One region of the Cohnella algarum genome, then DNA from elsewhere that is predicted to be linked to it. Evidence: riboswitches for the same ligand, from Rfam matches in the RefSeq annotation. Region 1 holds a riboswitch; the other holds the start of a gene.
What was found. Region 1 has a riboswitch for cyclic di-GMP ahead of JW799_RS15315 (EAL domain-containing protein). Riboswitches for the same ligand answer to the same signal wherever they lie in the genome.

Region 1 (3,206 bases):
GCGCCGGACCGACGGAGAAGCCGTCCGCCAGCGTCCCGACGGCATCTCGAATGAAGGAAGGAGGACGTTTGCTAAGCACCGCGAATTCGTCTCCCGCATACCGGCATAGACAATCTTCTTCGCCGAAGACGGATTTCAGTTTCCCCGCGAAGCCGCAAATAAGGTCATCCCCGACCGGATGCCCGAACCGCTTGTTGACGACGCCGAAATCGTTCAAATCGATGAACAAAAAATGAAACGGCTGGCCGCGCGCGATCAGATCCAACGCAATCGCCTCGAGATAATCGGATCTGAACAGTCCGGTCATCGGATCGGTCAGCTCCGCAATCCGGGAAGCAAGCGTCTCCCGGGTGACGATCCCGGACGGGGATCCGTCCTTCGAACGGACGAGCAGCCGCTCAATGCCGTTCTCCGCCATCAAGTTCAGAGCGTCCCAAACGAAGGCGTCCTCGACGGTTCCGATCGGATCGGCAGTCATCGCGTCGGCAACGATCCGGTTCGGATGCGTCGTTCGCACGTCGCGCGACGTCAGGATGCCCGTGACCGTTCCCGCATCGACGACGAGGAGGGAGCCGATGCGAAACCTCTCCATCAGTTCGGAGGCATGGAGCACGCTTCGACCGGACGACACGCTATGAATCGTGCGAGTCATCACTTCGCCGACCTTCATCGGATGTCGACCTCCCGTTGCACGGATACCTCCACCTTCAGCTCCGAGCGAAGCACCATCGTTTCGTTGATGAGCCCTCGGCTTCCTGAACGATGACGTCCATCAGTACGCTCTCGTCCAGCATTTGCAGAAGGGAGGTGCGGATGAGGACAGCCTCGATCTTCGGATGGTCGGTCCGGACCACGGAGAACTGGTCGGGGCTAAGCGCCTCGGCCATTCTGCGCACGGCTTCCGGACCGATCGGGGCGCGCCTGCCGATAATAAGCAAATCCTGCATGGGCGGCATTTCAAACTCGGAAATTTTTAATGACAGCATCGCTTTTCTCGAATAGTTCTTTCGGTCTTCCAATATCTACGACTCCCTTTTCCGAAGATTTAAGGGACGCCCGTTGAGTAGAGGTCCGCCAGCCGCTTCGGCTTGGACAACAGAAATCCCTGTCCCAACGCGACGCCCAACTGCTGCGCCTGCATCAGGTCTTCCGTTTCTTCAATCCCCTCCAAGATAAGCAGCGTGTTGTCCTTGCAATATTCCGCAAACAACTTCAACATTTTGCGTTTTTCCGCGTCGACCTGCAGATCCCTGCCGAAAAACCGGTCCAGCTTGATCATGTCGGGGGCGATTTCGATAATTTTCCTGAGCGTCGTCGCTCCTTCCCCCACATCGTCGAATGCGACAAGAAATCCGGATTCGCGGAGCCAACGCAAGTTGCCGATAAAGTTCGCGTCATCCCAGCTCTCCGCTTCCGTCACCGTCTCGTTGATTTCGAATACGATCCGGTCTGCCAGAACCAGATAATCCCGCAAAGCCTTTTCGATAAAATGCGGGAACGTCTCGTCCGCGAGCGAGGACGGAAAGACGTTAAGAAACAGGTACTCGCCGGACTCCTTCCGCTTCTTGTCGGCAAAGAAAGCGGCGATAGCGCTGTATACGGACAGCGTATCCAGCTCGAACAGCTTGTTTTGCTCCGCGGCCGCTTTGAAAAGCAGGTCCGGCGAGCGAACGGCGTCGCAACGGATGAGCGCCTCATAACCGAGCACGGACCGGTCGGCAAGATGCAGCACCGGCTGAAAAAGGTGATAAAAATCTTGCTGCGTAATGAGATTTTCCATCGTAGTCATGAGTTTTCCTTTCTGATGATCGACAATTTCGGTAACCCGGCTGCCTTAGATTCTGGATCCTTAGGCCCATGGGCTTTGCGCCCCTTTTTTTCAAAAGGTTTGCGATTTTCGGTTTGAACGCACCAGTCGAAAGGACCAAGTTGTCACCCTTTTTACCTATAAAGATAATGTTTCGCCATAAATCGACTAAATTCCTACGGAACATGCGTTCGATTTTCGGGGCGGCTTCTTTTGTTTGCCGGGGAAATCATGATACGATAGAGGCGGATACGGAGTTTCAGAAGGAGACAGAGAGAGGTGAGCAGCCAATGGCTCAGGTAAAAGTATACGGTATTCGCGAACGGCTTGGAGCGGTAAGGGAAACGCTGTCGGACATTATCCATATGTGTCTGACGGAAGCGTGGGGAATTCCCGAACAAAAAAGATTTCAACGCTTCATCGGGTTGGACAAGGCGGATTTCATTTTTCCCGCCGACCGTTCCGAGCATTACACGATTGTAGAGATTATGATGTTCGAAGGTCGTTCGGAGGAAGCGAAAAAAAACCTGATCCGGCTGCTGTACGAAGGAGCGGGAGCGTGCGGGCTTACCGAGAACGATCTGGAAATCGTCCTCATCGAGATGCCCAGAGGCAATTGGGGCATTCGCGGAAAATCCGGAGACGAGCTCGCGCTTTCGTACGCGGTCGATATTTGAACCGGCCGCCATCGCCGCCGCAAGCCATGCTGGAGAAGAAAGGAAGAGAAGCGATTGATCAAGGCAGTCGTGTTCGATTTTGACGGAACGATATTGGATACCGAGTCGGTGGCGTACGACGCGTTTTGCGACATCTTCTCGGACCACGGCCAGAAGCTGGAGCTCGAACGCTGGGCGCTGGGAATCGGCACGTGGGGCGCCTACGACCCTTACGAGGATTTGGAGCGGCTTTGCGGCCGACCGATCGACCGCCCGGCCGTTGAACGTCTGTTCAACGAACGGTTCGCCGCCAAGTCCAAAGAAGTCGAGCTTCGGCCGGGCGTCATCGCGACGCTGGAAGAAGCGAAGCGGCGGGATTTGCGCATCGGTCTTGCGACGAGCTCTTACCGCCGCTCGGTCGAACCGCATCTGAGGGAGCACGGGCTGCTCGCTTATTTCGATGCGATCCATACGGCGGACGAGGTGGAAAAAGTCAAGCCCGACCCGGCGCTGTACAAGCTTGCGCTCGCATCGCTAGGCGTCCGCGGAAACGAAGCGGTCGCGATCGAAGATTCCGTCAACGGGCTGAGGGCGGCGAAGGCCGCCGGCATGTACGGCATCGCCGTGCCGAACCCGCTGACGGAAGGAATGGACTTTTCCGAAGCCGATCTGAAAATCGCTTCGCTTGCCGAGCAGCCGCTGTCCGATTGGATCGGCCGGTTCGGCTGAAGCCGCGCGGCCAA
Region 2 (3,206 bases), 630 kb from region 1:
ATGGCTGCGGCGATCGCCCCTTTGGCAAGCCTGGGAAAAATGCAGCTGACCCCTGCGATGGCGACGACGGCCGTAATCGCGACGATCGCGATGAGATTGGGATCGTAGACCTCCATAAGCCAAGGGGCGGCCAAGCCGTTGTAATGCATCGACGACAACCCTGCGGCCAGCAGCGTCGTCCCCGCCATGCATTGGCGCAGGTTCAGGCTTTTTTCGTCCATGATCCAGCTGGCCATCAGCACGGCCGTGACGACGGCGATCAGCGCCACCAGAACCGAAGTTAAAGCGAAAAGAAACGGAAACGTCCGGGAAACGTCGATCATTTCCGAGAAAAAATCCGTCCCGATGCCGAAAACGACGGTCACCGCCGCCTGAACCGCGGCGAGCCGCCCTTTTTCCCCTTTCGAAAGCCCGATCTTGCCCGCGAAGCTCAGGCAGGCATATAAATTCACGGCTGCGAGCGCGTAGACGATCATTACCGTTACGATTGAATTTCCTCCAAAAGCAAACATATCCTTACCTCTTTCGTTTCGTTGCCTGAAATTTCGGGACGAACGACCCATTGCCGGCCCCGAATATCGCTCATTCAAGTATAGCCGTTTGAACTGTACAGAAACTGAACGCTCGATTTCGATCTGAAAAAAAGCCCCGAAAACCGCGCTGCGGCTCGGAGCTTCCTGGGCTTTTTTTGCAAATTCCAAGGCTTTAGTACACCTTGTCCGTCGTATAGAGAGCGGCATCCTTGATCATTTGGAAATCTTGCTTGCCGGCTTTGAGTCCGGCGTCGACCGTCGTATCGATCGTCACCCATTGGCCGTCCAGAAACACTTGATTCCAGGCATGGTACTCGGTTACGTACGTCGTTTTGCCCGTCACCAGCTTCGTCGGGATATCGAGCGCGCGCAGCATGCCGGCCGTCAAGGCGGCGTAGCCGTAGCAGATATCCTTGTTGCTGGCGAACGTGCGGTCGATTTGCGGCAGGTAATCCGGCGTGGCTGCGGCCGCGAGCTCTTTGTCGTACTTGACGTTGTCGATTACGTATCGGTAAACGGCGGCCACCTTTTCGGCGTCCGTCTTTTTGTTCTGCGTCAGTTCCTTCGCCTTTTGAACGGCGATGCTGTTCGGCGTCCAATCGATGTTCTGTACCTGGTTCAAATAAACGGCCGTGCCGTCCTGCAAAGCGAGCGTCAGCGTTGCCTTGTCCACGACTTTGTACTGATTGCCGCTGACGTTTTCCAGAATCGTCACCGTGTAGTCGCCGTTGCCCAACTGCAGAGGGAACCATTCGACAGGCTTGTCCGCTCTGAGCGTATAGGTATATTTTCCGGTGTCCTTGACGATCATGGCCTTCGTTTTGACGTCGGCTTTGACTGCATAGCGCACGCCGACCGCCCCGGTATCCAGCTTTGTCGTGTCCAGCCATTCCGCGCCGGTTTCGTTGGCGGCGTAGGCTGCGGCGCCAAACAACATGGTAAACAATATAACGATCGCGGCGGTCGCGAACGCGAGCTTGCGCATTCGTAAAACTCCCTTCGGCGGCCAGGCTGCCATCTCGCTAGGAGGAAGGCCCTATGGCTTTGCGTCCCTGCCTTTCGACAGGTATGCCATTATCGGTAAAGTTTTCAGAGGCTTCGAAAAAACAAAAAAAGCCATGTCGTTCGGCAACTGGCTGCCATCTCGCTCGGAGGAAGGCCCTGTAGCTTTGCGTCCCTGCCTTTCGACAGGTTTGCCGTTATCGTGATAAGCTTTTACATAAAAATTATACCATTATTTGTCGAAATAGAAAAGCAGTTTTTAATCCGCCGTCGCGGCGGAATCGGTTATTTTGGCGTGAACGATCAGACGATGCGTGGGGTTGACGAGCGGATCGCACGTAATGAGCGTCAAAATGCGGTCCGTTCCGTTCGGCTCCAGCACGGAAAGCTCCGTCGGCTCCACGATTTTGATTTCGTAAACCGTGTAGCTGTAGCTGCCCTCGCTTGTCTTGACGTCGATCTTGTCGCCGATTTCCACTTCGTCGAGCCGGTTGAACAAGCGGCCCTTCGTTCTGGCTCTATGCGCGGCGACGGCGGCATTGCCGACCTCTCCCAGCGCGGCCGTCTCTGTCATGTGCGCCGCGGCGTGCTTCATGTTCTGCTTGGTGGCCCCTTCGAGCACCGGCAGCTTGACGTCGATTTTGTCGATCGTCAGGATGGCGAGCGGCCGTTCGTCCTCCGCGTACGCGGCAAACGGGTCGGGCTCCTCCGGTTCTTCTTCCTGCGCGCTTTGTTCCAATAGCGCGTTCACTTTCGCCAAGCCGTTCTTTAGCGTAGATACGGAAGACGACAGCCGATCGTCGGCTTCGGCCAGCTCCCGCTCCGCGGCAGCCAGCAACTGCGCCTGCTTCCGGTCCTGAACCCACTCGTTCAGATGCGGGTAGCAGATCAGAAAAACGCCCGCCAGGATGAAAAGCAAGTACAGCTTTTTCATGTCGTTATCCCTCCTGGGCCGTGGAGAAGCGTGAATGCAGCGACGCATTCAGGCCGGACAGGCCCGCGTTCATACGGTCAGTTTACGCGTTTTTTGCGCAGCAGGCAAACGCCGAAAACGGCAAGCGCCGATCCGAACAGGTAAAACGGAAGCGGACCGGACTCGCCGGTCTGCGGCAGCGTGCCAAGCGGCGCCTCGTCCTCTTCGATCGTCTTCGCGGCATCAACGCCGTGATCGACGGTTCCGAGCGGCACTTCCTCCTCGGCCACCTCGATCACTTCGCCCGTTTCGTCCGAGCCGGCGACATACGACGCCGCTTCCGGCAGTTCCGGAATGACGTCCGGCTTCGCCGCCATTTCGACGGTTCCAAGCGGTACTTCCTCCTCGGCCACCTCGATCACTTCGCCCGTTTCGTCCGAGCCGGCGACATAAGACGCCGCTTCCGGCAGCTCCGGAATGACGTCCGGCTTCGCCTCCGTTTCGACGGTTCCGAGCGGCACTTCCTCCTCGGCGATCTCGATCACTTCGCCCGTTTCGTCCGAGCCGGCGACATACGACGCCGCTTCCGGCAGCTCCGGAATGACGTCCGGCTTGGCCTTCGTTTCGACGGTTCCGAGCGGCACTTCCTCCTCGGCGATCTCGACCACTTCGCCCGTTTTGTCCGAGTCGGCGACATACAACGCCGCTTCCGGCAGCTCCGGAATGACGTCCGGCTTGGCCGACTCAGAGGCCGCGCC

Region 2: it holds a riboswitch for cyclic di-GMP, as region 1 does, so the genes downstream of both, JW799_RS12910 (transglutaminase-like domain-containing protein) here and JW799_RS15315 (EAL domain-containing protein) in region 1, are expected to answer to the same signal.

Annotation. Positions count from the first base shown of each region.
Region 1 is NZ_JAFHKM010000002.1:3,452,901-3,456,106, forward strand. Features, by position in the region: gene JW799_RS15305 (GGDEF domain-containing protein) at 1-670, opposite strand, end outside; gene JW799_RS15310 (hypothetical protein) at 708-1,019, opposite strand; gene JW799_RS15315 (EAL domain-containing protein) at 1,046-1,789, opposite strand; cyclic di-GMP riboswitch class I at 1,817-1,903, opposite strand; gene JW799_RS15320 (tautomerase family protein) at 2,098-2,484, shown strand; gene JW799_RS15325 (HAD family hydrolase) at 2,539-3,192, shown strand.
Region 2 is NZ_JAFHKM010000002.1:2,825,988-2,829,193, reverse strand. Features, by position in the region: gene JW799_RS12915 (diguanylate cyclase domain-containing protein) at 1-512, opposite strand, end outside; gene JW799_RS12910 (transglutaminase-like domain-containing protein) at 706-1,518, opposite strand; cyclic di-GMP riboswitch class I at 1,532-1,616, opposite strand; cyclic di-GMP riboswitch class I at 1,658-1,741, opposite strand; gene JW799_RS12905 (class D sortase) at 1,795-2,469, opposite strand; gene JW799_RS29625 (LPXTG cell wall anchor domain-containing protein) at 2,547-3,206, opposite strand, start outside.